DNA from 2 places in the Terribacillus sp. JSM ZJ617 genome. Region 1 is predicted to be linked to the other one. Evidence: riboswitches for the same ligand, from Rfam matches in the RefSeq annotation. Region 1 holds a riboswitch; the other holds the start of a gene.
The links. A riboswitch is a leader RNA that binds a small molecule or an ion and turns the genes downstream of it on or off. The one in region 1 is predicted to bind S-adenosylmethionine.
Positions count from the first base shown of each region.

Region 1 (15,599 bases):
GCAGGAACGATTGGCGGTCTCGGAACGCTGATCGGTACGCCCCCGAACATTATCCTGGCGGCAATGGCAAGCAGTTTGTTTGGCGTAGAGATTTCCTTTGGCGGCTGGATGCTGATAGCCGTACCGATTGTTATTGTCCTTTTGTTTTCGACATGGTTTTATCTGACGAAATTTGTTTTCCGAATCAAGATGAAGGAATTGCCGGGTGGAAAAGAGCTGATCCTTAAGCAAAAACGGGATCTGGGCAAAATGTCATTCGAAGAAAAAGCCGTGCTTGCCGTATTTACATTTGCTGCATTCATGTGGGTCAGCCGCACCTTTCTTTGGCAAGAGGATGCTGTGTTGGAGATACTAGCTATCCCGGGTATCAGTGATACGACAATAGCAGTCTTGGCAGGTGTAATATTATTCTTGATTCCTAGTTCAAGTAAAAAAGGGCAAAGGATTCTTGATTGGGACGTTTCGAAAGAATTGCCGTGGGGAGTTCTGCTTCTATTCGGAGGTGGGCTTGCAGTCGCAGCTGGCTTCACTAGCTCCGGGCTTTCCCAATGGATCGGTGATCAGCTTACAGTCTTGGAAGGATTAAATATTTTTGTGATCATCGTTATTTCGACAACACTCGTATTGTTCTTGACCGAGATTACATCCAATACAGCGACTGCTACTATGATCCTGCCTGTAATGGCATCATTGGCTTTAGCTTTGGATGTTCATCCATATGCTATCATGGTGCCTGCTGCGATGGCTGCCAACTGTGCATTCATGCTTCCGGTTGGAACGCCGCCGAACGCTATCATATTTGCAACTGGTAAAATTACGATAGCAGAGATGGTCAGGATAGGCTTTGTGCTTAACATATTTACCCTCGTTCTACTCATTCTAGGAGTCTTTGCGCTTGTCGGTCCGCTATGGGGACTTGATTTGAACATGTACCCTGAATCGTGGAAATGAATTTGATAGGAGTCTGCCATTGGCAGACTCCTGTTCATTAAAGGAGACCACCATGAAACATTATCTGGTAATTGGAGGAACGGGCATGCTCCAAGCAGCTGTCCTTGACTGGAATCAGGAGGGGCATAAGGTGACAGTCATTGCTCGAACGGAGAAAAAACTCAGGCGTTTAGCTGAATGTGCTGCCCATTCAGAGCGCCTTCGAACGATACAAGCAGATTACCATCAGCTTGAAAGTTTTCAAAAAAAGCTGGAGGATGTTCCGCCGCCAGATATCATTGTAAGCTGGATTCACCGCAGCGGAAACAGTGCAATACAAGCTCTTTGTAACACATATGGCAATGCGTCAAAGAGGATAGAGCTTTTTCATATAAAAGGGAGCAGTGCTCATGATCCGCTACAAAACTATGTACCTCATTATCCCGATACTATCGATTATTATGAGGTCATCTTAGGTTTCCAGCTGACCGGAAGCACTTCCAGGTGGCTTACAAATGAAGAAATAGTAAAAGGAGTAGAAAAAGCAGTCAAACAGAGACATTCCCGCTATATCGTCGGAACAATCGAGCCGTGGAATGCCAGGCCATAATCTTTATTCTCGCTTTATGAAGAATTTGAATTATTTTCTTCTGAATTGTTCATAACTTAAGGATTCTACCGATAATAGAAATGTGCAACTAGGAAAATAGGTCTAGTTATGCCCAAGGATTAAGCGGAGGGTTCCCGATGAAGGAAGCAAAAGATCAAGGTTGGGCGTTGGTGGCTAAGCTGATGAAGGAAGAAGAGAACCTTGCTGTTGATAGTGGAGAGATTGGATATACCGGGCTTAACGGTAAATTCCTGGCATTGCTCAGTATAGCTGTTTTCGTTACAAACGGAGATGAGCGTGCACTTCGGCAGCAATTCGAAGCTGCTCTCCTGTCCGGCATATCTGTCCAAGAGATGATGGAAGCAATCCAACATTGTGCATTGTTGAATGGGTTCCCGCCTTCGCTGAAAGCTATGTCATTATTAAAAGAAGTAGTGGACGACCAATGACAAAATGCGTGCAGATGATACTGCACGCATTTTGTCATTTAAAGATATTGAACCAGCCTTTTCGTTTGAAGCGCCACAGCATTACTACGGCAATGACAGCCATCAGCAGCATGGCAACCGGATAGCCGTATTTCCAGTGCAGCTCCGGCATATAGGCGAAGTTCATCCCGTATACACCGGCAATAAAGGTTAAAGGAATAAAAATGGTGGAGACAATAGTCAGTGTCATCATGATTGCATTCATTCGATTGCTATTGATCGACTCGTAGCTGTCCCGCATATCAGAGGTGAGCTCCCTGTTGGAATCAACGATTTCCGTAAGTTTCAGCAAATGATCATAAATATCATTGAAGTAGGCCTTTTGATTTTGGACAAAATCGAATTTCTGAATGCTGAGAAGCCGGTAGATCAGATCTCTCATTGGTGCAATCGTACGCCGGGTTCTAAGCAAATCACTGCGGATATCGAATACTTCATTGATTAAAGTTTGAGGTGATTTGTGGCTGTCTTCATCCTCAATCTCGTTCAGCCGATCCTCCATTTTATACAACGGAGGGAAGTAATCATCAACCAATTTATCTATTAGATGATAGACGATTTTTGATGGAGAGTGCTCCTTTGGACCTTCGTTCATGACTCGCTGCCAAACGTGGTCCGCAGCCATTGATTCTTCAAGATGAAAAGTGACTACATAACGTTCAGAGAGAAAGATATCCAATTCATCTGACATGAACGATTCGTGATTCAGCTCATGAAGAACGAGGAAATGGTACCCGTCATATTCATCGAGCTTCGGTCTCTGAAGGAAATGGAAGCAGTCCTCAATTGCCAGTGGGTGGAAATGGAAGATCTCGCCGAGTTTTTCTGATTCGGCCTCTGTCGGTACGCTAAAATCGACCCAGTACCAGAGAATGTCGGGACTGTTTAGTTCCTGATACGGCAGATCTTTGAGTATTTTTTTGTCACGTGTTATCGCTATGCTGCGTATCATGGTACAACCTCCTGCAATATATAGTCACATTATAGCGCATTCGGAGGCAGAGAGAAAACGACAAGCAGTGTGATTAAAGAAAAGGGCTATGGGGTATAAAATGAATATACAGCCAAGCATTGTAACTGTTGTGAAATTGCTGAAAGACTATTTGTCTGAATATTTTAAAATTTTATATGCAAAAGTATTGCGCTTTTGGTATGAATCTTTTATAGTATTCAACAACCTACAACAATCACCATTGCTTAGCCAGCCGGTTAAGCTGAAGGAGGACAACGATATGTCTGATAATCAAAGCTTTGTAACTGTTGGTGACTGGGTAACAGGACATTCGATAAATGATGAATTATTTACCGGGTTCGTAGAAGCAGTGAATGCGAAACTGAACACGGTGAAAGTATACGTAACAGAAAGTGACCATAAAAATACGATCGGTAAAACGATCGAAACATTCCAAAGCAAGATCAAGTATTTTCCGCCAAGCGTAGAACCGAGCAGGGCGCATCTATTGAATCTTATTGATTTATCTCTTATTTCTGGCGATAAGGACTGGTTCTTGCATCTGACAGAAGAATTGAAAATACTAGACGAAATGGAATCTGAGTCTAATACAGAATATATCCCGAATTAACTGGACCGAGCAGATATTGCTCGGTTTTTTTATGTGGATAAAATATTTATGCCCCAACCTTTATTCAATACCGCTTCGAACTGAATTTAAACGTATAACGATCACTGCGATAATACAATTTTGTGTATTCGAACGGAATATCATTATCCAAATAAGCCCACAGATGCATGGATAAAATAGGGGCTGATTCTTTTATTTCGAGAAGCTTCATAAGGTCGGCTGATGGCAATGCTGGAATGATTTCTCCCAGCCGTTCTTTAATAAGAAACCCTTTGTTTTCTAGATAGGCATATTTAGAGTTCATCATAATTTCTTCTGTCAGGTCAGGGAACATGGCAATCGGCATGAAAGTTTCCTCTAGAATAATAGGCACATCATCCGCACATCGCAATCTTTTTATATAAAAGACTTGGGCCTCCACTGGTAACTGTAAACGATCTCTGATTTCTTCTTCAGGCTGCATGATTGTAAAAGTTAATAATTTATTTGAAGGTACCTTACCTAATTTGATTATCTCTTCTGTGAAGCTCTGAAGTCGGTAGATGTCATGCTCGATTTTCTGCTGCTTCACATAGGTGCCGCTTCCATGTACTTTATACAGCAGGTTCTCGTCTACTAACAACTGTATTGCTTGTCTTACTGTTACTCTGCTTGCCTGGAATGCAGCAGCCAGTTCCTTTTCAGTAGGTATGGCTTCATCCTTTTTAATATTTCCTCTGGCAATATCTTTTTTTATTTCATTTGCTATCTGACGATAGAGGGGCGTACTTTTCATGATCCCTACATCACCTCTCGTTTAATATCTCTGTGTTGTATTGTAATGAATCATAAAAAAACATACAACTATAATACATTGTATTGAATAGCTTTCAAATTTGTATTATAGTTGTATTAATTAAGGAGGGAGATAAGTGAAGAGAAAACTGAAAATTGCGATCGTTGGCGGAGGAAGTACGTATACGCTAGGATTAATTAAAAGTCTAATTGCTGAAAAAGAATTTTTTCCTTTAAAAGAATTAGTGTTATTTGATCAGGACGAAGAAAGACAAAAAATCATTGCAGATGCAGCTGCGATTTTACTTAAAGAGCAATATGGCGGTAATCTTATCTTCACAAGCACAACCAATCTGGAATCAGCGTGTAAAGATGCCGACTCTGTATTTGTCCAAATACGCACAGGCGGTTTGGAGATGCGGGAATTGGATGAGAAAATCCCCTTATCTCATGGTGTGGTCGGTCAAGAAACTTGCGGACCAGGAGGTATGGCTTATGGCATCCGTTCTATAAAGGATATGACAGACTTGGTCAGAGATATCCGGGCTATATCAAAAGATGCATGGATATTGAATTATACGAATCCGGCAGCCATTGTAGCTTATGCGCTAAAACGGGAGTTTCCCGACGACAGCAGAATTTTGAACATCTGTGATATGCCGATTGCCATTATGGTGAGTTATGCGAAATTACTAGGAGTAGATATCTGGGACTTGACAGCGGATTATTTTGGTTTGAACCATTTCGGCTGGTTCACCAAAATAGAGCATAAGGATGGAACTGATTATACAGAACGTCTAAAAGAACTAATTATTGAAGAAGGATTTAGGCCTGAAGATGAGGAAATAGCCAATGATGTTTCCTGGCAGGAGACGTTTGCGCAAGCTCGCCAGACTTTACTTGATTTCCCGGAATATTTACCAAATACTTATTTACAGTACTACCTTTACCCAGACAAGATAGTGGAAAAGTCAAATCCGACTTCTACGAGAGCCCGACAGGTCATAGAAGGAAGACAAAAGCGTGTTCATGATATGTGCAGACGGATAGTCACTGCTGGTTCTGCTTCAGCAGAGGATTTGAAAGCAGACATCCATGGCATATTCATCATCAGAGCTGCTGCGTCTCTTGCATATAATTTAAAAAATCGATACATCGTGATGGTGGAGAATAACGGAATTATTCCAAACCTGCCCTCCGATGCCATCGTGGAAGTACCTGCATTACTCACTGCCAATGGGATACATGCGTTCGCTGTAGGGGAGATTCCAGTCTTTCATAAAGGATTGATAGAAGGTCAATATGCGTATGAGCGTCTTGTCTGTGAGGCCTATTTTGAAAAGGATTATAGGAAATTGTTACAAGCGATGACATTGAATCGTACGGTGGTGGATGCAGATAAAGCAAAACGTATATTGGTTGATTTACAAAAAGCGAATGAAGAATATTGGCCATCTTTTCAATAGGGGGAAATCTAATGAAGAAGCTCATTATCAATGCAGACGATTTCGGTTACTCTAGAGCAATAAATTATGGGATTATTGATTGCTTTCAACATGGTGTTCTTAGTTCAGCGACATTTATGGCAAATATGCCAGGAGCGGAACATGCTGCTGATTTAGCAAAGCAAAATCCAGGATTAGGAGTAGGGGTACATCTTGTATTGACATGTGGGGAACCCATTTTGAAAGATCATCAGACAATTGTAGATGTACACGGAAGATTTAGAAAGCTATCATTTTATGAAAGCGCTTTTAATATTGAGTTAGCTGAAGTATATGATGAATGGAAAGCACAGATTGAACGCTTTTTGTCATTTGGTATCAAGCCGACGCATCTTGACAGTCATCACCATATCAATACGTATAAAGGAATAAAGGATGTTTTTTGCCGGCTTGCAGAGGAGTATCAGCTGCCTGTGAGAAACAATATGGATTTGCCAAGTCACCTGCGGCATCCGAATCGGTTCGAGTATTACGTAGAAAAAGTATTGAAGGATGAAGTGAGTATTGCAAATGCGTTCAAAGATGCAGATACAGTGGAAGTGATGTGTCATCCAGGCTACCTGGATAAGGCTGTGATGGGAGGATCTTCTTATACGTATCCGAGACTGGACGAATTGGAATTGTTAACATCGAATGTAGTCAAAGAAGTATTAAATAACTGTAAAGATGTGGAGCTTGCAACTTTCAAAAGTCTATAATACCGGGAGATGAGAAAGTATGCGCAATTTCTTGCAGAGATTAGGGAAATCATTACTCATTCCGATTGTAGCTTTACCGATTGCTGGTATCCTTTATAGACTCACTGCTGAAGATTTACTGGATATACCCTTATTCCAAGCAGCTGGTGTCATACTGACGCAGATGGATGCACTGATTGCCATCGGTATTGCAATGGGACTTGCGAAAACAAAAGATAAAGGGATACCGGCACTGACCGGTTTCCTTGCCATTATCGTACTAAAAGAAGGTCTCGCGTTAATGAATCCTGAACTGAATATGAGTGTATTTGGAGGGGTTCTTGCTGGTTTGATAGCTGCTTTTGTCTATAACAGATTTAAAGACACAAAACTGCCGAATATGTTTGCTTTCTTCAGCGGGGAAAAGTTCCCGATTACGGTCATCATTTTCACCATGGTACTAGTTGCCGGGCTGATGAGTTGGTTGTGGCCGTATGCTCAAATGGGAATCGATGCGTTTAGTAAGACGCTGATGGACTTAGGCGCAATCGGTGTCTTTATATTCGGTTTCCTGAATCGTTTCCTGCTGCCATTCGGTTTGCATCACGTATTAAACACATATGTCTATTTTGGACTTGGTGAGTATACGACGGCTTCAGGTGAAGTGGTCAACGGTGAAATCACCAGATTCTTAAGCGGAGATCCAATGGCGGGATTCTTCATTGGCGGATTTTATATCACCATGCTTTTCGGTGTACCGGCAATTGCCCTGGCAATTGCGCGAGCAGCTCGATATAAAAAGCAGGAAACAAAAACATTGATGTCATCGGGTGCTGCTACATCAGTGATAACTGGGATTACAGAGCCTGTAGAATTCACCTTCTTATTTACCTCACCGTTGCTTTATTTCGTCCATTCCGTCTATACCGGATTGGCTGGTGCTACACTGTACATCCTGCATATACGTCATGGTTTTTCTTGGGGAGCCGGACTGATCGATTATATTGTGAACTTAGGATTGAGCGATGGAGGACTTCTTATCCTCCCGGTAGGTATTGCTTTCTTCTTGTTGTATTATTTCACTTTCTATTATGTCATCAAAAAACGTCGAGTGGCGGTAATTGGACAAATTGAAGATAAATTGTATGAAGCAGCCGCAGGCGAAGAGGAAAAAAATCTGGAGTTAACTCATAACAATTACAGATATATGGCACAGAAGCTGGTAGAGAACTTGGGAGGAAAGCAGAACATTCTTATAAACGACAATTGTATGACACGACTGCGGCTGGAAGTGAAGGATATGAATGAAGTGAATCAACAAAAAATCAAGCAAATGGGAGTTCATGGTGTTGTGGAGGTTGATAAACACAACCTGCAAATCATCATCGGGTCTCAGGCTACTATTGTGAAAAAGGAAATTGACGATATTTTGGAAAGCTGAGGAGCACTCATTGCTCCCGCACCTGAATCCCAAATAGATCCTCAATTTTTTCATTCATAAATTGATAGGATGCTTCGATACCAGCATTATAAAAAATAGGACCTAGTTCTTTGATAATGAAGTCGAGCAGCAGACCTGCGGCCAGGTCGCCTAGCTGCTCGTCTTTTTCTTGTTCAAAATACGTCTGCAGGGAACTTATCATTTCGTTGCGCTGTGTATCATTCAATCGAATTGGGTTTTGCATCTGTTTTTCCTCCCTAAGCTCATTTTCGTTTCATTATATCAAAAAGTTCTGCTAGACTTTAGAAAAGGGAAAAGGTGGGAGTAATGATGGCGGAATTATCTTATGAGATTGTAAAAGAACTCGAAGTGCTATCCGTTTCACCGAAAGGATGGCAGAAGGAACTCAATTTGATCAGCTGGAACGGGCGGGACCCGAAGTATGATATACGGGACTGGGCTCCGGATCATGAGAAGATGGGGAAAGGTATCACATTATCAGCTGAAGAAGTCGGTGCCTTGCTTCGCGTGCTGCAGGAGCAGGATTGACATGCTGCCGGAGGAGTTGGTTCAGTTAGCCAAAGAAAGGATGGCTCCTTATCCTTGTGAAGGTTTCCTGCCCGGGAGAGGGCCGAAGCATCCGGTTCTCTTCTTTATAGGAGAAGCACCGGGAGAGACGGAGATACATAGCCTGATGCCATTCAGTGGGCGAGCAGGCAAGGAGCTGGATCTGTTTCTGGAGCGAGCAGCTGTGGATAGATCGGAAGTTTTTATTTCAAGCGCAGTCAGAAGCAGACCTTATCAATATAAAACAAAACAAATACGCGGTGAGACTGTCACGAAAAAATATAATCGAACACCGACCAAGGCTGAAGTGCTTGCACATGCGCCTGTGCTTGATTATGAAATTGCCCAGACGGAACCGGAAATTCTCGTGACACTGGGGCGAATAGGCTGGGAGAGGATAACCGGTTCGAAGGAAAAAATCACGGAAGTCGCTGGAAAGCTGATAGAACAGCCAATACAGCAACTGAAAAGCATAGAGGAGGATTCCTTTGTGCTTTCCGAGAAGATATATCGTATCTTCCCGACCTACCATCCAGCGTCTGTATTCTACAATCCAGGTCTGCGGCCGGTAATTGAAGAGCATGCATACAGTATTCGCGAACTTCTGAACAGATAAGGAGAGGTGTAATGGAGAAAATCAGGGGTAAAGTGACAGGGTTTGAGCTGAATAGCCAAGACCCGGAAAAGGCAGCTAGCTTCTACGCTAATGTTTTTGGCTGGAATATTGGCGCTCCGAGTTGGGGTTATCAAAATATGGAGACAGCCGGAGGAATTGATGGCGGAATAAGTAAAGGACCGCATGATTTTCCGCATGGAACAAGAATCCAGATTGAAGTGGAAGACTTGGATAAAGCAATCCTAGCAGCCAAGCAAGAAGGGGCAGTTGTTGTCAGAGAAAAGATGGAGTTTGATTCTTTCCATCTCGCTTATTTGGTTGATCCAGTCGGAATCGGCTTCGGATTGGTACAGTCTAGCACCAAAGAAGGCCAGTAACTGCGGCTTAAGCGATAAAGCCATGCGGGAGGAAAAAGCTCCTCACGCATGACTCTCACTTACTCCTCCGTTTCAAGCAGTTTTTTCGCTTTTCCATGTCTAGCTCCAAAGACCAAAAACTGCGGCTTAAGCGATAAATCCTTGCGTGAGGAAAAGGCGCCTCACTCGAGGCTTTCTCGCTTATTCCTTCGTTTCTAAGCGGTCTTTTTCGTCTTTCTGTAAAAAAAACAGGCGTATCAGCTGACTGATACGCCTGTTTTTTATTTTGCTGCTTTTTGCAGTTTTGTGATCATCTGCAGGGCACGGCCAGTACCGATTGCAACGGATTCCAGTGGATTCGGAGCCAAATGAACAGGGACGCTGATTTCAGATGCAAGCCATTGCTGCATGCCTTTAAGCAATGCGCCTCCGCCAGTCAAGATGACACCATGGTCAACGATATCTCCGCTTAGTTCAGGCGGGCAGTCTTCCAATGTCATGCGAATTGTTTCAAGGATCTGTTCCAAAGATTCCTTAAGAGCTACTTGTACTTCCTTAGAAGAAATACCCACAGTCTTAGGTAATCCTGTTACCATATCACGGCCGCGGACATCCATCATCAATTCATCATGGTCAATCAAGGCATAGCCGATTTCCATTTTGATCTGTTCAGCAGTTCTTTCTCCAATGAGGATATTGTACTGCTTGCGGATATATTGGATGATCTCTTCATCCATTGAATCTCCGCCGATGCGGACAGAACGGCAAGATACAACGCCGCCGAATGATATAATACCTACTTCACTTGTACCACCGCCGATATCGACAATTACATTCGCAACTGGCTCATCTACTGGCAGATCAGCACCAATTGCTGCCGCAATTGGTTCTTCAATCAAGTGGACTTGTTTTGCACCATACGATTTGACCGCATTATGTATAGCGCGTCTTTCAACGGATGTGCTGCCAGACGGTGTGCAGACAACGATAGTTGGTTTGCGAAGGGAAGAGCCCATCACCTTGCTCACTTTTTTCAGGATTTCTTTCAGTAATTGAGCTGTTACATCATAGTCGGCGATTACGCCATCTTTTAATGGACGAATCGGTACGATATTCTGTGGTGTTTTACCAACCATTTCTTTCGCTTCTGCTCCAACTGCCACAACGTTTTTTGTTTCCATATCAATTGCAACCACAGATGGTTCATTCAATACGATTCCTTTTTGTTTCGTATACACAAGTATATTTGCAGTGCCAAGGTCTATTCCAATTTCGGGATTAGCAAACATTATATTTCCTCCAATAATGACATATTTCTACTATATTCATTCTCCCCCGTATAAAGCTTTATGGGGGTAGATCTGTCAAAGAGCCAAAAAGGCGCTTAAATTCGACATAATTCATTCTATCACCTGGTATAGAGGTGTTAAAGAGATACCTTTATCCTAATTTGGCAGATTAAACTAAATAGATTAGGAGTAAAGGATTATATGCAAGGGTTAAGCGTAAGTCAATTTACAGATAGATTACAAATACTGATCTATTGTTACAAAAACTAGGAATGAAAAAGGTGTCAATCCTAATTTACATCCAATAAATAGTAAAGCGTCTGTTTATTACTAGTTTCATAGTCGGCTAAACGGGTACGATTTCGCATAAGAATCGGACTTTTCGCAGTGCTGTACAGGTTTGAGTGCCTATTGGAAATTCTAGGCTGCAATATTACACAAAAACCCATGCTATGATGTTGCTGCAACAGGAAAACATACATCTCGAAAGGAGCAACATCATGTTTAAGAAAGTATTAGTAACAACACTATCTACAGCTATTCTAGCGGGAGGCGCATTGGCAGGAACAGCAAATGCTGCACCAGCTCAACCAACGAAAGAAGAAGCTCAAGTGCACGTAGCACAAGTAGTGAAAAGCGGATCTTTCTCTTCTATCGAAGATTTGAATAAATGGGTGAATGAATATCTATCTGCTTATAACATTCACATTAATACTGATAGCTTGCTAGCGAAGTACAATGTTCAGCAGCCAGCTCAGCAAGAAAAAGCACAGACTCCTGCTCAAGCAGCACCTCAGCAAGAGCAAGCAAAAGCACCAGCTGCTCAGAAAGAAGAGCAAAAAGCTGCTGCTCCGAAAAAGGAAGAAAAAGCTGAAGAGCAAGCAACTGAACAAAAAGCTCAAGCTCCAGCACAAAAACAAGAAACTGCTTCTGATAACAAGCAAACAGAAGAAAAGCAAGCTGCTGAAGGCCTGAGTGCATTCGAACAGCAAGTAGTAGACTTGACTAACAAAGAGCGTGAAAAAGCTGGTCTTAAAGCTTTGAAAGCCGATACTGAACTAAGCAAAGTAGCACGTGCGAAATCCAAAGATATGGCTGACAATGGTTACTTCGATCACAACAGCCCGACTTACGGTTCTCCGTTCGATATGATGAAATCTTTCGGTATTTCTTATAAAACTGCAGGTGAAAACATCGCTCAAGGACAAAAGACTCCTGAAGAAGTCGTTGAAGCGTGGATGAACAGCCAAGGTCACCGTGAGAATATCCTTAACCCTGAGTACACTAACATCGGTGTAGGTTATGTAGAAAACGGTAACTACTGGACACAGCAATTCATTGGTAAATAATTCAGATTATTGTATAATGAAAAGCAACCGATCATGATCGGTTGCTTTTCTTGTATGCAGGGAGTGATTATATGGATCTGATTTCGCTGCTTGCGGAGGAGCGAATCAAGCAGGCTGAAGCAAATGGAGAGTTCCGTAATCTTCCTGGTGCTGGAAAACCTTTGGAGCTGGAGGATCTCTCCGGTGTACCGGAGGATATGCGTATGAGCTATAAGATCCTGAAGAATGCTGGCTACATTCCGCCAGAGATGGAGCTGAAGAAAGAGATTGTAGCACTGCGTGATCTGGTGCGTGTTTGTACGGACGACACAGAGCGGGCAGCTTTCCGGAAGCGCATTAGTGAGAAAGAGATTCAATACGAAGCGCTGCTTCAAAAGCTCAAGCGAAATTCGCCAGGAACACTCAGTCAATATCGGGAACAAATTGAAAACAATCTAACATAATCAAATAGTATTTTCTTATCACGAGAGGTGGAGGGACTGGCCCTTTGAAGCCTCGGCAACAGGCAGTAATGCACTGTGCCAATTCCAGCAGACGAGAAGTCTGACAGATAAGAGGAGCATTTTACCTTGGATAAGGAGCCTCTTCTGTAAAACGGAAGAGGCTTTTTTTACATAAATAGAGGAGTGGAAGCGATGACCAAACAAATTATCCTGCAAGCATTTGATATGACAGCCGCCAATCATAACGCCCATGGCTTATGGAAGCACCCGGAGAACAGAAGACATCGGGAGTATAAGTCGCTGGAATACTGGATGGAGCTTGCGCGCCTTTTGGAAAAAGGAAAGTTCGATGCGGTGTTCTTCGCTGATGTACTTGGCGTCTATGATGTTTACGGAGGAGATGAAAAGGCAGCCTTGCGTGATGGCGTGCAAGTACCGCTTAATGATCCAGCCTTCGCTATCCCGGCCATGGCAGCTGTGACGAAGCATTTGTCCTTCGCTGTCACAGTCAGTACTTCGTACGAACAGCCTTTTCATAATGCACGTAAATTTTCGACGCTCGATCACCTGACCAATGGGCGAGTGGCTTGGAATATCGTTACTTCCTATTTGCCGAATGCAGCCCAGAATTTTGGACTGGAGAAGATGGTAAAGCATGATGAGCGTTACAGAATAGCTGATGAATTCCTGGAGGTTTCTTATAAGCTGCTTGAGGATAGCTGGGAAGAAGATGCTGTTATTTCGGACCCGGAAAGAGGGGTTCTGGTGGACGCAGAAAAGGTGCACCGCATCAAGCACAAGGGTACATATTTCTCGGTGGAGGGACCACATGTAAGTGAGCCATCCCCACAGCGCACACCGGTGCTCTACCAAGCAGGTACTTCCGAAAAAGGCAGGGATTTTGCCGCAAAACATGCAGAGTGTGTGTTTGTCGGCGGACCGACACCAGAAAAAATCAACTATTATATAGAGGATATCAAAGCGCGTGCGGAGGCTTATGGCAGAAGCCACGATGAAATCAAGGCCTTTACCTTCCTGCACGTCGTTGTAGCTGAAACAGAAGAGAAGGCTCATGCTAAATATGACGAGATCAAGCAATACTGGAGCGCAGATGCTGCCAAAGCCCAGTATGGCGGATCCACAGGCTATGATTTAGCTTCCTATGAAAATGAAGAAGAACTGTTCATGTACAAGCATACGGAACAAGGTCAATCGCGAGCTGCTTATCTGACAAAGGATGCTGCCAAACCATTTACGGTAAAAGAGATCCAGGAGAAATTCAGTCAGCCAGCTGAAATGGATATCATCATTGGCAGTCCTGAGCAAGTAGCGGACAAGATTGAGGATTTCTTTGTGCGAAGCGGAGTGGATGGCTTCAATCTGACACATTACATTACACCAAAAGACCTGCAAGACTTCGTGGAATTGGTTGTACCTATCTTGCAGGAGCGGGGATTATATAAAAAGGATTATGCAGAAGGAACTTTTAGGGAGAAATTATACGGACAACCGCATCTCGCTGCGGCACATCCGGCAAAACAAGGAAAGAGGAGCTGAGCTTTTAGCTCCTCTTCTCCTATTCCAGATAAGTGAGAGTTCCCTTGCCGTTTTTATATGATACATTTGCCAACGCACCATTGATCATCGTGAACTGCGGCGGCATATGTCCAATATCGGCGTCGTAGATTATCGGCAATCCAATTTCATCTGCGAATTCATGAATCATCTGTTCGTCTGTATAATCCTCTGAAGGAGTGCTTCGAGAAGGCCTACCAAATAGTAATCCGCTCGCACCGTTGAACCAGCCGTGTTCCTTCAAATGCCAAAGATTCCGGTAAGTTTCAGCAGTACTCCAATCCAACCATTCCAAGTAGACGAGCGTATCTTCTTTAAAAGATTCCCGCCAAGTTTGAATAGGAGCATATTTCGTCCCGGCGATAGCGGTCAGGGTATTCAAGCAGCCACCGATTAAGCGGCCAGTAAAGGAAACGGCTTCACCTGTCGTGGTTTTCCATTCTGTTTTGCTGTCCAAGTCGAAGCCCTCAGGATTGTCTTGATCAAATAGCGCATCCCATGATGATTGATACATAGGGGATGAGTGCTGCGCCATGTGCTTGCGGGACGTTGCAGATAATATCTTATGCCATTGCTTCGTTGTTTCATCGAGTGCTTCCATATTCAAATCAAAAAAGTTAGTCGTATGGGCAGTTGCAAAATTTGTTTGGAGTGTATAGCTGCATAGAAGTGTGCTTGTGTCCGAATAACCAATCAGCCATGTGGGCTTGCTCTTGGATAGCTTGTCCCAATCAAGCATGGGCAATACTTGTACAAGCAGTTCTCCTCCCCATGGCGGCATGATTGCATCGATTTCCGGATCACTCAGATAAGCCATCAGCTCGTTAGCTCTAGTTTCAGCAGAGCTGCTTCTAGCGGCTTGCTGTGTCCAGACGGTTTCTCCAATGATCACATGATCACCGAGTTTCTCGAGCTGCATTTTAGCTTTATGTATTTTGGAATGCAGAGGAGCAGGAACTCCGCTTGACGGAGCAGTAATTGCGAAAGTGGAGTTGGGAGTCAAAGCGCTTGGATACATGGTCGTCATCATTATCACCCTTTCCTTTTCCATATTATAGCATTATCTCTAGGTCGTTTGATTCGTTGTTACATGGGGAATGGAATACCAGACATTCGCACATTTTCACATTTATAAAACGAGGGAGTTGAGTGAATGATAAATGTGTTGTTTATTTCTTTAGGCAACATCTGCCGCTCGCCGATGGCTGAGGTGATTTTACGCAAGCGTATAGAGGAACAAGGGCTATCTGCATTTGTAACAGTCGACTCAGCCGGTATCGGCCACTGGCATGAAGGGAAGGAGATGCACCCTTCGGCTCGTGAGCTTCTCGGCCATAAGGGAATTTTGATGGTAAATCATGTGGCTAAGCAAGTCCAGTCAGAAATTTTAGGAGCA
Region 1 covers NZ_JBISEQ010000007.1:79,852-95,450, forward strand. Annotated here, with positions in the region: gene ACH6C1_RS17910 (SLC13 family permease) at 1-951, shown strand, start outside; gene ACH6C1_RS17915 (Rossmann-fold NAD(P)-binding domain-containing protein) at 1,004-1,540, shown strand; gene ACH6C1_RS17920 (carboxymuconolactone decarboxylase family protein) at 1,678-1,989, shown strand; gene corA (magnesium/cobalt transporter CorA) at 2,024-2,980, opposite strand; gene ACH6C1_RS17930 (IDEAL domain-containing protein) at 3,261-3,611, shown strand; gene ACH6C1_RS17935 (GntR family transcriptional regulator) at 3,676-4,386, opposite strand; gene ACH6C1_RS17940 (6-phospho-alpha-glucosidase) at 4,523-5,851, shown strand; gene chbG (chitin disaccharide deacetylase) at 5,863-6,588, shown strand; gene ACH6C1_RS17950 (PTS transporter subunit EIIC) at 6,608-8,008, shown strand; gene ACH6C1_RS17955 (DUF2164 family protein) at 8,016-8,252, opposite strand; gene ACH6C1_RS17960 (YdbC family protein) at 8,339-8,557, shown strand; gene ACH6C1_RS17965 (uracil-DNA glycosylase) at 8,559-9,191, shown strand; gene ACH6C1_RS17970 (VOC family protein) at 9,203-9,568, shown strand; gene mreBH (rod-share determining protein MreBH) at 9,829-10,836, opposite strand; gene ACH6C1_RS17980 (CAP domain-containing protein) at 11,337-12,185, shown strand; gene ACH6C1_RS17985 (DnaJ family domain-containing protein) at 12,257-12,628, shown strand; SAM riboswitch class I at 12,641-12,742, shown strand; gene ACH6C1_RS17990 (LLM class flavin-dependent oxidoreductase) at 12,821-14,185, shown strand; gene ACH6C1_RS17995 (S66 family peptidase) at 14,205-15,233, opposite strand; gene ACH6C1_RS18000 (low molecular weight protein-tyrosine-phosphatase) at 15,357-15,599, shown strand, end outside.

Region 2 (15,599 bases), on a different contig from region 1:
GAAGCCGCTATACAAAGGAACGCCAAAGATTTTGAAATAGCCTTCTTCTGGATAAGACCAGGAACCCATATGTACCTTGAATAGCTCAAGCACAAGACCGATAAAGTGGAACACCGTAATCACCTTTAGTTCATCCCGTGTTTCAAGACCGGAACGCAGCATCAGCCACTGCATCAAAAGGCAAATGATAAGCAGCCAGTCATATCGCGGCAGAAACGGGAGCGGGATAACTTGAGTCAAAGCTAAAGAAGCAAAGATGACGACGGGAAACAAACAGGATAAAGCCTGCTCCCACCCAAAACGGACAAGCTGCGTCAGTGCTCCCACCATTCTCGAGGCTAACGTTCTCTTTTGAAATGCGGGTAATTCCTGTCCTGCATAGTAAGTAATGCTTCGATTTCTATACATAGCTATATCCCTCCGGTACTTACTTACACTTACCACATGTCTGCTAATTCATTATTCTTCATCACTTCGGTATTCCAGGATATCTCCAGGCTGACAATCCAAAGCCTTGCAAATAGCATCTAGCGTTGATACTCGAATCGCCTTTGCTTTTCCGTTTTTCAAAATGGACAGATTCGCCATTGTAATTCCGACCTTCTCTGAAAGTTCTGTAACACTCATTTTTCTTTTAGCGAGCATTACATCTATATTTATAATTATCGCCATATTGTTCACCTCAGACCGTTAAGTCATTTTCTGATTTAATATCAATGGCATTTTTCAGCAGCTTTTGCAGGACAGCAGCAAAAATTGCAACTACCAACGGCGCGAAGATAAGCGCCATTCCTACCAAAATAAGTCCTGGAGCATCGTCTCTTTCGGCAACGACATAAATTAGCGGCAGAAGTATTACGTAAACAATACTTATAGTTATAGCGCAGAGTTTAATATTCTTTAATGCCTTAACAGACAAATCGGAAAAAGCTATATTTTTGTCAATATAACCAAGCAGGCGAAAAGACTGATAAAGAGCTAGGAAATATGCCAATGCCGTTACATACAATCCAACCAAAGCAGGATATTTTAAAAATTCCACTTCCGGATAATAATCTGCCGAACCAAAAGCTATATTCGGAATCGCAAAAATACATAATGCAAGAACCGGTAAAGCCATTAGAAAGACAGCTAGCTTTAAGAAGAGTGTTTCTCGTTTCATTATAAGCACCTCACTTGTTTTTCTTAATTACGATCTTAATATATTATTTATCGTTTTACAATAAATAATTATTCAAAAACGAAAATTATATGTTGATTCCGATAAAATGGATACTCTTATCTTCTCGAAGAATCAATTTTACACAACAAAAAAGACGAACTCCAAGAGTTCGTCTTTTTCATATTAATAGTAAAGCTATTAACCGATGGAACCTTCCATTTCGAACTTGATCAGACGGTTCATTTCAACGGCATATTCCATAGGAAGTTCTTTCGTGAATGGCTCGATGAAGCCCATTACGATCATTTCTGTTGCTTCTTCTTGAGAGATACCACGGCTCATCAAGTAGAACAATTGCTCTTCGGATACTTTGGAAACTTTCGCTTCGTGCTCCAAAGAGATGTTCTCGTTGAAGATCTCGTTGTAAGGAATCGTATCGGAAGTGGATTTGTTATCCAGGATCAGCGTATCACACTCGATGTTGGAGCGAGCGCCGTCTGCTTTCTTACCGAAGTGAACGATTCCGCGATACGTTACTTTACCACCTTGTTTAGAGATGGATTTAGAAACGATCGTAGAAGAAGTATTTGGTGCCAAGTGAAGCATTTTCGCACCAGCATCCTGATGCTGTCCTTTACCTGCAAGTGCGATGGACAATGTCATACCGCGTGCGCCTTCCCCTTTAAGGATGACAGCTGGGTATTTCATTGTAAGCTTGGAACCGATGTTACCATCGATCCATTCCATCGTACCGTTAGCATCTACTGTCGCGCGTTTTGTAACCAGGTTATAGACGTTGTTCGCCCAGTTCTGGATTGTTGTATAACGGCAGTAAGCATCTTTTGCAACGAAGATCTCAACTACTGCACTGTGCAGGGAGTTCGTTGTGTATACAGGAGCTGTACAGCCCTCTACGTAATGTACAGAAGCACCTTCATCAACGATGATTAGTGTACGCTCGAACTGACCCATGTTTTCAGAGTTGATTCGGAAATATGCTTGCAGCGGAGTATCAGTCTTAACGCCCTTCGGTACATAGATGAAGGAACCGCCGGACCATACTGCCGAGTTCAAAGCTGCGAATTTATTATCGGAAGGCGGAATAAGCTTACCGAAGTATTCGCGGAACAAGTCTTCATTTTCTTTAAGGGCAGTATCTGTATCTTTGAAGATGATACCCATTTCTTCCAGGTCTTCTTTTAGGTTATGGTAAACAACCTCGGATTCGTACTGTGCCGAAACACCAGCAAGGTATTTCTGTTCAGCTTCCGGAATACCTAGCTTATCGAATGTGTTCTTGATTTCTTCCGGTACCTCATCCCAAGAACGCTCAGAACGCTCAGATGGTTTCACGTAGTAAGTGATTTCATCGAAGTCAAGCTCAGCAAGGTCTCCACCCCACTGCGGCATTGGTTTCTTATAGAATTGCTCCAAGGATTTAAGACGGAAGTCCAGCATCCATTGTGGTTCTTCTTTCAATTTAGAGATTTCTTCAACGATTCTAGGTGTAAGGCCTTTTTCCGTACGGAAAATGGATACATCACGATCACTGAAGCCATACCGGTAATCTCCAATTTCAGGCGCTTTTTTAGCCATGGTAAAACCTCCTTATAGGATTACATCTATTTCACACGACAGTGTTCAAGTTTTAGTTCTTTTCGACGCCTTGCTCCATTGCCTTCCAAGCGAGTGTTGCGCATTTAATGCGTGCCGGGAATTTCGCAACTCCCTGCAATGCTTCCACATCGCCCATTTCCAGATTGCCAGGATCAATTTCCTTACCTAGCATCATATCGGAGAACAGCTGAGACATCCGGAGTGCATCTTCAACGGATTTACCTTTGATGGCTTGTGTCATCATAGAGGCAGAGGACATGCTGATGGAGCAGCCCTCTCCTTCGAATTTCGCATCCTTCACCTTGCCATCCTCCACCTGGAGCTGCAGCTGGATTCGGTCCCCGCACGTCGGGTTATTCATATCGACCACAAGTGCGCCTTCTTCCAGCTTACCACGATTCCGCGGATGTTTATAGTGATCCATGATCACTTGACGGTAGAGTGTATCAAGGTTATTAAAAGACATTTCCGAAAAACTCCTTCGTTTTTGCCAGTCCGCTGACAAGTTTGTCGATATCGTCTTCGGTATTGTAAACGTACATACTTGCACGGGCAGTAGCTGTGACGTCCAGCCAGCGCATAAGCGGCTGTGCACAATGATGTCCGGCACGGACAGCGATACCTTCTGTATCGAGAGCAGTCGCTGTATCATGCGGATGGACACCATCAATATTGAAAGTGACCACTGCAGAGCGTTTGTCTTTCGAAGGACCATAGATGGTCAGCCCCTCGATTCCGCTCATCCGTTCCATCGCATATGCAGTCAGCTTCTGATCATGTGCTTCGATATTATCCAGACCGATTTCAGTCAGGAAGTCAATTGCAGCACCAAGACCGATTGCTCCAGCAATGATAGGAGTACCTCCCTCAAACTTCCAAGGAAGCTCCTTCCATGTTGAATCATACAGATGTACGAAATCGATCATTTCACCGCCGAATTCGACCGGTTCCATATTTTCAAGCAGTTCCTGCTTTCCGTAAAGGACACCGATTCCAGTCGGTCCGCACATTTTATGACCGCTGAAGCAATAGAAATCACAATCAAGATTCTGCACATCCACCTTTAAGTGCGGTGCGCCTTGTGCGCCATCAACTAGAACGACAGCATTCTGCCGATGAGCAAGCTCGACGATTTCTTTTATAGGATTAATGGTTCCAAGAACATTGGAAACATGAGTCAAAGCTACGATCTTCGTTTGCGGACCGATCGATTTCTTCACATCTTCCATGTTCAACGTACCATCTTCGTTCAGTTCAAAGTATTTCAATGTTGCTCCGGTCGCTTTGACCGCCTGCTGCCACGGGATGATATTACTATGGTGCTCCATCGGTGTGATGATCACTTCATCACCAGGTTCCAAGTTCGCACGGGCGTAAGAGTGTGCAACCGTATTGATTGCTGTCGTTGTACCGCGTGTGAAGATTACTTCCTTGGTGCTTCTGGCATTGATGAATTGCTGCACCTTTTCTCTGGCACCTTCATATTTATCCGTAGCCCGGGTTCCAAGTGTATGCACACCACGGTGTACATTGCTGTTGTCGTTCCGGTAATAGGCATCCACAGCTTCCAATACTTTTATCGGCTTATGGGAAGTTGCAGAGGAATCCAAGTAGACCAGCGGATGTCCGTTGACTTCCTGATGCAGGATCGGGAACTGTTCACGGATAGAGCGGGCATCCATTAGTTTACTTTCCCTTCAATTACCTGGGTCAGCTGATTTTTTACCGTTTCAATCGGCAGCTGGTTAACTACAGGTGCAAGGAATCCATGGATGATTAGACGTTCAGCTTCATGCTTCGTGATTCCGCGGCTCATCAAGTAATAAAGCTGAAGCGGATCTACACGGCCTACAGAAGCTGCGTGTCCTGCCACTACATCATCTTCATCAATTAAAAGAATCGGGTTCGCGTCACCGCGTGCACCTTGGCTAAGCATCAACACACGTGTTTCTTGGGTTGCATCAGATTTGCTGGCACCATGTTCGATTTTACCGATACCGTTGAATACAGAGCTTGCCTGGTCTTTCATAACACCGTGGGACAAGATGCTTCCAACAGAATTCTTACCGAAGTGAACAATATTCGTCGTGAAGTTCTGGATTTGCTTTCCGCGTCCTACAACTACACTTTTCGCTTCGGAACCGGAGTTATCACCGATCAAGTGTGTAATATGCTCACTGATTGTGTTACCATCGTTCATTTGACCGATCGCCCAGTCAATGCGAGCATCACGGTAAGCTACACCGCGGCGTTTTGCATAGACAGTCGTACCTGCAGCATAGTTATCAACCGCACCATAAGATACGCTGGCATTATCTGCTGCAATGACTTCTGTCACAACGTTTGCGAATGTTGCTTGGTCAGCGTTATGTGAAATGCTGTTTTCAACATATGTTACAGCACTATTCGCTTCCGCAACGATCAAAATATGATTGAAGGAAGCTACTTTATCATCTTCCTGCCAGAAGATAGTTTGAAGCGGCTCGTCCACTACAACATTTTTCGGAACATAGACGAATACTCCGCCGTTCATCAATGCTGCATGCAGAGCAGTCAAACGATTTTCATCAATATTCACAGCATCCTTCATGTAGAATCTCTTCACCAAGTCGCCGTGCTGCTGCAGGGCAGTGAAAATATCCGTGAAGATAACACCTTGGTCGCTCCATTTTTCGTTTAGAGCAAGGTATGCTGCACTATTATTACGCTGAACGTAAAGGTTTGGAGCATTATCCGTATCAATCAAAGCCGCCACACTTGCTGGCAGGCTTTCCAACGTATTGATTTTCTCCCCTGCTACTTCATGCACATACGTATCGAAATCCCAGTTCTTGATCCCAGTTTTATCGGGTTTTGGCATGTCCAAAGATTCCGATTGGGAAAGAGCTTGCTGACGAAGTTCCTTCATCCATTCAGGCTCATTGCGGGAACTGGAAAAACGGCTGATATATTCATCATTATATTGTTGCTTCGTTTCAACAGTCATAAGATCCCTCCTCCAGTTTACGCGTTAATTGTTTCGTCTTCGATGTTAAGCTCTTGTTTGATCCAATCGTAACCTTCTGCTTCCAAACGCTGAGAAAGCTCGGATCCGCCGGATTTCACAACACGGCCTTGCATCATAACGTGTACGAAATCAGGCTCGATGTAGTTTAGCAAACGCTGGTAGTGGGTAATAATTAAGCAACCGAAGTTTTCGTCGCGCAGTTTGTTGATACCTTTTGCAACAACTTTCAGCGCATCGATATCCAGACCGGAATCGATCTCGTCAAGGATACCGATTTCAGCTTTCATCATAAGAAGCTGAAGGATTTCATTACGTTTTTTCTCCCCGCCGGAGAAACCTTCATTCAAGTAACGCTGTGCCATGTTCTTATCCATTTCAAGGAAGTCCATCGCTTCGTCCATCTCTTTGATGAATTTCATCAATGGAATTTCGTCGCCTTCTTCACGGCGAGCGTTGATGGAAGAACGAAGGAAGTCAGAGTTTGTTACACCGCTGATTTCACTTGGATACTGCATTGCAAGGAACAGACCCGCACGAGCACGCTCGTCCACTTCCATTTCCAAAACATCTTCCCCGTCCAAAGTGATGCTTCCGCTAGTCACTTCGTATTTGGGATGTCCCATGATTGCGGATGCCAATGTAGATTTACCAGTACCATTCGGTCCCATTACTGCATGGAATTCTCCGCTCTTTATCGTAAGGTTTACACCTTTTAGAATTTCCTTATCTTCAATCGAAACATGTAGGTCTTTGATTTCTAAAACTGAACCTGCCATTTATAAACCCTCCGATAGCTGCTATTTTATAAGTTTCGATAATACGTTATTTAAACACATTATCAATTTATTCTCATTACAATCTTAAAGCATTATTCGACCATTATCAACTTTTTTACTAGATAAAAACACAGTTTTAACATGATCTTCTCCTATTGTATCACACATCCATTTCAACCCAAAAATATAGCCTCTGCTGAGAATTCCAGCAAAGGCATGAGAATAGTATTTCTTATTTATCGACAGGAAGAATCGCTCCGTCATAATTGTCTTCGATGAACTGTTTGATTTCATCGGAATGAAGGACATCCATCAATTTTTTCAATGCTTCATTGTCTTTGTCTTCGGCACGTGCAGCCACGATGTTGCCGTATGGAGAATCTGTACCTTCAAGGATCAATGCGTCTTCAGAAGGCGTAAGACCTGCTTGCAATGCATAGTTCGTGTTGATGACAACTAGCGCATCCTCTTCTGATTCATACGTATCAGGAAGGAATGCTGGGTCAACATCCATGCTGAATTTCAGGTTTTTCGGGTTATCACCAATATCATCCAAAGTAGCATCTACAGGTTCTACACCATCTTTGATCGTGATAAGACCAGCATCTTGGAAAATAGATAGGATACGGCCTTGCTCTGCTACGTTACGACCCATGATTACTTCTGTACCATCTTTAATATCATCGACGTTCTTGATATTTTTGGAATACACACCCATTGGCTCCAAGTGAACTGCTCCAAGGCTGATCAGGTCATAGCCAGTATCTGCGTTTGAAGTTTCTAGGTAAGGGATGTGCTGGAAGTAGTTCGCATCCAGGTCGCCGCTTGCCAAGTCGTCGTTCGGAAGTACATAATCCTGATATTCTTCAATCTCCAGATTGACTCCCTCTTTTTCAAGGATAGGCTGCGCTTCTTTAAGAATCTCTGCGTGTGGTGTGCTGGAAGCACCAACTTTGATTGTTGTTGTTTCTTCGTCACCCGAGCCGCTGCCAGATGAACCGCAAGCTGCCAGGAAGATCATGAAAGCTGCTGATAGAATAACTAATAATGCCTTTTTCAAATGAATCCCTCTCCTTTATCGTTTATCTAGTTTATTTGAAATCAAGTCTCCAATGAATTGGAAGACGAATACAACAATAACGATTAATAGCGTACAGATAAATACAACATCAAACTGACGTCGCTGGAAACCATAGAAGTAAGCAAAGTCGCCTAATCCGCCTGCTCCGATAACACCTGCTACCGCTGTGGATCCGATCAGCGCAATTGCTGTTACTGTAAGACCAGAAACAAGGGCTGGCATGGATTCTTTCAGCAGTACTTTGAACATGATCGTACTGTTCTTCGCACCCATTGCCTTCGCGGCTTCCACTACCCCGTTGTCCACTTCCTTCAATGCAATCTCGACTAACCGTGCATAGAAAGGTGCTGATCCAATGATTAGCGCGGGCAGTGCTGCCTCTGGACCACGGATGGTGCCGACTACAAAATCGGTGAAAGGGAACAGAAGTAATATCAGGATGATAAAAGGTATCGCCCTGAATATGTTGACGACAGCTGCTACAACTCCATAGACAACCTTATTTTCCCAAAGCTTCCCTTTACTAGTCAGGTAAAGCAACAGACCAAGGATGATACCAATGATGAATGTACCAATCAAAGAAAGGATCGTCATATAGAATGTTTCATAGATGGCTGTATTCAAATCTGCAATATCTACATTCGGGAACCACTTCTCAAACAAGTTCCTGCACCTCCGCTCTCACATTCGCTGCGCGGATGAAGTTCAGTGCCTTCTCCACTTCCTGTTCACTGCCTACCAGCTGCAGGAACAAATTACCGACTGCTCCGGTTTGTGTCTGCAATACATTTCCTTGCAGGATGTTAATATCAACATCAAATTGTTTCGCAGTCTGGCTGACAACCGTCTGATTGACGTTTTCGCCGGAGAAGGAAAGCTTCACGATCGTACCTGTACCTTCTTTCACTACTGCTGCAGACAAGGAATCATACTGCTCGCTTCCATCCAGCTGCTGGACGAATCGCTTTGTGATATCCTGCTGCGGGTCTTGGAATACATGAGCAGCATCGCCTTCTTCTACCACTTTACCGGTATCCATTACAGCTACACGGTGACAGATTTTACGGATAACATTCATCTCATGCGTAATCAATACAATAGTCAGACCGAGTCGTTTGTTGATGTCCACAAGCAAATCAAGGATGGAATCTGTTGTTTCCGGATCCAGTGCGGATGTTGCTTCATCACAAAGCAGCACTTTCGGGTCGTTAGCCAATGCCCTTGCAATGCCGACACGCTGCTTTTGTCCGCCGCTCAGCTGTGATGGATAGGCATTTTCGCGCCCTTTCAATCCGACTAGCTCAATCAGCCGGTCTACTTTTGCTTTTCTTTCTTTTTTCGGCACACCAGCTATTTCTAATGGAAAAGCAATGTTTTGGTGTACAGTACGGGACCACAGCAGGTTGAAATGCTGGAAGATCATCCCGATTTCTTGTCTGGCAAGACGAAGCTCGTTTTTTCGCTGTTTAACGATATCCTTGCCATTGATGATTATTTCGCCGGCGGTCGGTTCTTCGAGACGATTCAGCAGGCGTACGAAAGTACTTTTTCCAGCACCGCTGTAGCCAATCACGCCGAAGATTTCACCCGACTCAATCGTAAGATTAAGCTGATCGACCGCTGTAATATTCTGTTTTTTTGTGCGATATGTCTTGGAGAGGTTTTTGATAGTGATCAATATCCGCTCCTCCTTCCTCATGTGGCTTTATAACCATAAAAAAAAGCGTCTTCTTGTCCTGAGAACAAAAAGACGCATCTGCGTTCGATAATTGTTCTCTCATCTGTACAGGTTTCCCTGCAGGAATTGGCACCATACAGGAAAACCTGTGGTTGCCGGGCTTCATCGGGCCAGTCCCTCCGCCACTCTTGATAAGAGTTTGGTATATGATTGCTAAAAGGAGTTTAGCATCTAGTTAATAATCTTGTCAACATATTTTACATACTTCCTGGAGCTCCCAGAAATAGTAGTGCCTCCACAAGCAAAATATGCTGATAATCCCCCTCCACCACTTGCCTGTGACGGATACTGCGAAGCTGCACCTCGCCGCTAAGGAGCTCCTGCAATGTCTGCTCATCGGTACGTATATGTAAAATGCCATAAGGCTTGGAAGCTGGTGTCGTGAGGCTGCTTCTATCTATATGCAAATCGAAATGGGCATCCTCCCATTCAATGAAGACCTTCAGCCGCTTGTCATTACATAAAGGCAGCAAATCCTCCCTCACCTCGATCTGATGCTTGAGCTTTGTCAGTTTTTCGATGATCATCCGCCATCCCCTCCATATACTGTATTTGGCTCTTCTCATTCTGATTTCCTGCAAGAAAAAACAGCTTTCCGGAAAGGAAAGCTGTTTTTATTCACTCAGCGTCTTGGCCAGCATATGCTGGACGGAATGAAAAGCGTATATTTTTTCCTGAACTTCACCTTGTTTGAAGATAATGAGACAAGGCACACTTTCAATCTGATGTTCCTGCATGAAATCAGGAAAGAGAGAGGCGTTCAGTTTATGATAGTATTCCTGGTCCATCATTGCCTCCACCGCAAGGAGCATTTTTTCAGCAAGCTGACATGTGCCGCAAAAAGGCGTGTGCACAAATATCCTTGCTTGCTCCTGGTGTATAACGGACTGGACCTCCGTTTTGATAATGTTGATAATTCATCCCTTCTTTCTTCAGACGAGGAAGAATGGATGCACCATGATACTTCTGCTAAGCAGGGCTGTGGCCAATTCTGGGGCCGGGGTCGCCGCTACCTCTCGATAGGTTCTGTCTACGTAAATATGCTGGGCATGCGGCAGCTCTCGTGCTAACTGTTTTCGCAGCTTATGACCAGCGCTGTCCTCATCCACCATAATATATACTTGCTTGTGATCCAAGTCATAGTCATACAACAGCTGTTCCAGCCGCTCGATGCCCAATGTTCCATTGGTGCAGATGATCGTCACTTCCTCATCGATGATCTTCCTTATCTGCTCTTTATCCGAGCGTCCTTCTACGATAATGACTTTTTCTTCATCACCCATACTGGCATCACCTATTCTGATCGATATTTGATTGCTTTCTTGCCCGAGCCCCCGAATAAAGGCAGCTTAGCAATGAACGCTTGCCATAGTATATGAAAAGAGACCGCCGCCCTTGCTAACAGATATCAACAAGGACCCAAAAAATTAATCCTCTTTAATCCGTCCTTCGTAATCCTCAACAGAAAGCAAGCTCTCATACGCTGCTTCATCGTCTGTTTCCACTACGATCATCCATGCTTTCTCGTATGGGGATTCATTTACGAACTCAGGGCTGTCGTCCAAATCTTCGTTCACTGCTACGACTTTACCGCTAATCGGAGCATACAGCTCTGAAACTGTTTTAACAGATTCGACGCTGCCAAATGGCTCGTCTGCTTTCAATTCGTCACCAACTGATGGAAGTTCCACGAATACGATGTCTCCGAGTTCATCCTGGGCGAAGTCGGTAATACCGATTCGATATTGATTGCCTTCTTCTTTTTTAATCCATTCATGTTCCTCAGTATAACGTAGATCTTTCGGTAAGTTGCTCATTTTTATTCCTCCACCTATTTTCTACAAGAATAGCTAACATATTTACTATAAGAGGTAATAGATAAAATTACCACCGTTTCTGCTTAATTCGAAGCAGTCACAGTTTCGTACACTTCCGGTTTGAAACCTACCGCTGACGCCTTCTCCCCAACTAATAGCGGTCGCTTGATAAGCATACCGTTTTCGGATAGCCATGACTTGAGCTGGGCATCATCTGCCTCTTTGATTTTCTCTTTATAGCCGCCCTCCCGGTATACCTTTCCGCTCGTATTGAACAGTTTGGTAAGCGGCAATCCGCTTTTATCCGCTGCTTCTTGCAGGATCTCCGGACTTGGAGGGTTCTCTACGATATGTATCGCTTCATAGGATACGTCATTCGCATCCAGCCATTTCTTTGCATTTTTACATGTACTGCAATTCGGGTACCAATAAAATCGGAACATACAGATCTCCTTCCTTTTGATACTGCTATTTTAGCATAGTCCTTTGCATCTTTCGCACAGAATAATCGCCAGGATCCCGGGTACGATAAAAAGGAAAGAGGAGGGATCCCATGCCAGCAGAAAATCAGCAAAATGTCATGCTGCAGCCGCCAGAAATGATCTCAGAAAAAGACTTACTGTACTTGAGCGATATGCTGAACTGGAACTTGAATGCCGCAAAAAAGGCACAGCATGCTGCCGGTGAAGTGCAGCTGACAGATGCCCAGGAAGCGCTGCACACTATCGGCCAGATGCATCAGCGCCATTATGATATGTTACTGGAGCATTTGAAGACAAAACCGCTCAATTAAGGAGGGAACGTTATGCCAGAGAATCAAAAGATAGAAAATCCCCAGACACCAGTCCCGACAACGCAGAACATGAATGACCGGGATCACGTCACTGATCTGCTTGCTACCGAAAAGTATATGACAGCTTCTTACAGCACGGCACTCAACGAAATGAGCAATCAGTCATTATATGAAACAGTAGCCCGTATGTTCAAGGAGACACAAGACTCCCAGCGAAATTTGTATAACTTGATGTTCCAGCATGGGTGGTACAGCCTGGAGCAAGCTCCGCAGCAAAAAGTGGAACAGGCTTATCAGCAATTCAGCAAAACACGACAAGAACTTCCCTATACATGACACAGAAGGACAATCAGCTGCTGGTTGTCCTTTTTTTAACCCAATCCAAAAAAATTATTGACGCATAGGATACAAACCCGTAATATACTTGCATGTGCAACTATTTGAGCTATCTGAAAGGAGCGGACCATGAGCAGGACACAAGACGAGTTAGGACTGCTTTTATCCCGGACATACTTATCCTTGAAACGGGAAACGTCCCGCATGCTTCAACAGTTTGAACTGACACCAGAACAATTCTCCCTTATTGCGGAATTGGACAAGCAGGATAACATCACCCAAAAAGAGCTTGCCGACTTAACGGAAAGAGAGCAGACAACCGTTACGAAGATAGTCGATAAGCTTGTCAAAAAGGGGCTGGTCACCCGCGGACATGATCTCCACGACCGCCGGGCAATCCGTTTGCAAATTACAGCAGAAGGCCGGGATCTGGTAAAAGATATCAAACCGAAGATAGAAGAAATCGAAAATCATGCTTATTTAGGTTTCCAACGGAAGGATATAGAATTGCTGCATACTCTGATTCGAAAGCTGCATCAGAATTTGCAGTGATTTTTTTCGCTAAATACATGCACGTGCAACTAATATAGAATGGAGTTTTTATTTTGCGTTTACAACCTTTGCGGGAAATGCTTAAAATCCCGAATACGAAAGTGGGCATGGCTTTTGCCATACTTGTCCCATTACTATTTTCCGTCATCTGGCTGACAGGCTATCATGATGCAACAAATCATCTGGACCGCTTGCATGTTGCTGTCGTCAATGAAGATGGCGAACAGGCCAATGCATTGGCAGAAAAAATGATGGATAGTATGCCATTTGATGCGGATCTTGTTTCATATGATGAAGCAAAGAAACAGCTGGATAAAAATGATATTACGATGCTGATTGTCATTCCGGAAGCATTCACCGAAAACTTAGCCAAACAGAGTGACACGACATTACAATTCTATTTGAACAGCTCCAACTCACAGGTTGCTTTGTCGGCAGCTGAAAGTACAGCAAGACAAATGACGGACTCTATAGCTGGTTCCAATGTACAAGCAGAAATCATCAAAGAAAATCACATTGATAACTTCGCAACCAGCATGGTGCCGATGATCCTTGGTTTCATCATCTTCATCGCTGTCATGACAATGAATATCCAAATGAACATTGTCACACAAATCCTGAGTCGTAAATTCGGCAAATGGCAGCTCTTCTGGAATAAACAGCTGCTTTTACTGATTATCGGTCTTGTCGTAACGACGATTATCGTAACGATTCATGCACTTGCAAACGATACAGCTGCTTCCTACATGCAGCTATGGGGATTCGAGCTGCTAGTTGTCTTTGCATGTATCGCTTTCACACAGATGAGCTTTGCTATTTTCGGCAATGCTGGTGCTTTATTCAACGTTGCTATGATTCCGTTCCAATTGATGGCTGCCGGGAATATCATCCCGACAGACCTATTGTCTCCTGTATTCCGTGTAATAGGCGCTGCACTGCCAGCTTCTAATGGGGTGCAAGGCTTCACTCAGCTAATTTACGCTGGAGAAAGTGTACCATCAACCATCCTCCATCTTGGATTGATCTTGATTATCACGTTCTTACTTACATGTGCAGCATTAATGCTGAAAAAACAGCAGCCTGTTCAGTTTGTTAAAAAAGACGGAAAAGCTGCAGCAGTATAAAAAGAAACCTCCGCATGCAGAATGCGGAGGTTTTTCTTATGCTACTACTTCATAACCTTGTTCTTCGATTGCTTCTTTCATATCTTCTTTCGTCACTAATGTGTCATCATACACAACATCGACTTTTCCGCTGGCCAAATCCACGTCCACCCCTTGAATTCCTTCCAGTTCTCCTAGTGCTCCTTTGACTGCTTTCTCACAATGTCCGCAAGTCATCCCGCTTACTTGTAATGTCATTTCCATGTCTTATCTCTCCTTTAATTGTCTTTTCAATCGTAAAGCATTTGCTACCACACTGACAGAACTGAAGGCCATTGCTGCTCCAGCAAGCCATGGTGCCAGCAGACCGATTGCCGCAACTGGTATACCCGCACTGTTATATGCAAGTGCCCAAAATAAATTCTGTTTGATGTTGCGTATTGTTTTCGCACTATACCCTAATGCTTTTGGTACGAGTTTGAGATCTCCGCCAAGTATGGTCACTCCTGCTGCTTCTATTGCAACATCTGTGCCGGTGCCGATGGCAATTCCGATATCAGCGGCTGCCAAAGCAGGTGCATCATTGATGCCGTCCCCTACCATCGCGACAGTAAAGCCTTCCTCCTGCAGAGCCGCAATTCGATCTGCCTTTCCAGTGGGAAGCACACTGGCAAAAACGGTGTCGATCCCAACTTTCGCCGCTATGCTGTCAGCTGTTCGCTGATTATCCCCTGTCAGCATGACTGTCCGGATACCTTGTGATTTCAATTGTTTAATAGCTTCTGCTGCATCTGGTTTAACGGCATCACTGACGGCGATGATCGATTCTATCTTTTTTTCTGCAGCAAGGTACATGACAGTCTTTCCGTCTTTCTCTAACGCATCAGCCTGGAGCTTAAAGTCTTCAAGCGGCACATTATTTTCTGACATCAGTGCACTATTCCCAATCAGAATAGCAGTCCCTCCAACTATTCCTTTGATACCCCTGCCAGGTATATTCTCAAACGTTTCCACTTCCTTGACTGGAAGACTATGCTCTTCCCCGTATTGAGCAAAAGATTGGGCAAGCGGATGCTCTGATTGTTTTTCGAGCGCAATCGCTTCAGGCAAATGGTGCGCGTCACCAAAAATATCTGTCACCTGCGGTCTTCCTTGGGTGATTGTGCCAGTTTTATCGAAGACGACAGCATCTACTTTATATGCTGTCTCCAGCTGTTCGCCGCCCTTGAACAAGATGCCCGCTTCTGCCGCTTTGCCTGTGCCGACCATGATGCTCGTCGGAGTAGCGAGCCCCAGTGCACAAGGGCATGCGATTACCAATACAGCGATAGCTGCTGTCAAAGCTGGAGCCATCTCCCCTGGATTCACCAGGAGGATCCATACCGCAAATGTAAGTATACTAATTACTATAACTGCCGGGACGAAAAACGAAGAAACGCGATCGGCAAAGCGCTGGATAGGTGCTTTGGATCCTTGAGCACGTTCTACTGCACGAATGATTTCCGCAAGAACCGACTCTTCATTCGAATGTGTCACTTTTACTTGGATTGTTCCATTTCCATTGACTGTAGCACCTGCTACCTTATCATCAATATCTTTGCTGACTGGAATGCTTTC
Region 2 covers NZ_JBISEQ010000001.1:1,149,132-1,164,730, reverse strand. Annotated here, with positions in the region: gene ACH6C1_RS05790 (DUF817 domain-containing protein) at 1-327, opposite strand, end outside; gene ACH6C1_RS05785 (helix-turn-helix domain-containing protein) at 460-672, opposite strand; gene ACH6C1_RS05780 (DUF2975 domain-containing protein) at 683-1,165, opposite strand; gene sufB (Fe-S cluster assembly protein SufB) at 1,361-2,758, opposite strand; gene sufU (Fe-S cluster assembly sulfur transfer protein SufU) at 2,811-3,245, opposite strand; gene ACH6C1_RS05765 (cysteine desulfurase) at 3,235-4,461, opposite strand; gene sufD (Fe-S cluster assembly protein SufD) at 4,461-5,765, opposite strand; gene sufC (Fe-S cluster assembly ATPase SufC) at 5,783-6,562, opposite strand; gene ACH6C1_RS05750 (MetQ/NlpA family ABC transporter substrate-binding protein) at 6,795-7,622, opposite strand; gene ACH6C1_RS05745 (methionine ABC transporter permease) at 7,638-8,306, opposite strand; gene ACH6C1_RS05740 (methionine ABC transporter ATP-binding protein) at 8,299-9,321, opposite strand; SAM riboswitch class I at 9,418-9,519, opposite strand; gene ACH6C1_RS05735 (hypothetical protein) at 9,579-9,908, opposite strand; gene ACH6C1_RS05730 (thioredoxin family protein) at 9,996-10,286, opposite strand; gene ACH6C1_RS05725 (ribonuclease M5) at 10,314-10,664, opposite strand; gene gcvH (glycine cleavage system protein GcvH) at 10,809-11,198, opposite strand; gene ACH6C1_RS05715 (arsenate reductase family protein) at 11,282-11,641, opposite strand; gene ACH6C1_RS05710 (hypothetical protein) at 11,752-11,991, shown strand; gene ACH6C1_RS05705 (spore coat protein) at 12,004-12,327, shown strand; gene ACH6C1_RS05700 (MarR family winged helix-turn-helix transcriptional regulator) at 12,457-12,879, shown strand; gene ACH6C1_RS05695 (YhgE/Pip domain-containing protein) at 12,933-14,003, shown strand; gene copZ (copper chaperone CopZ) at 14,040-14,246, opposite strand; gene ACH6C1_RS05685 (heavy metal translocating P-type ATPase) at 14,250-15,599, opposite strand, start outside.
Region 2: it holds a riboswitch for S-adenosylmethionine, as region 1 does, so the genes downstream of both, ACH6C1_RS05740 (methionine ABC transporter ATP-binding protein) here and ACH6C1_RS17990 (LLM class flavin-dependent oxidoreductase) in region 1, are expected to answer to the same signal.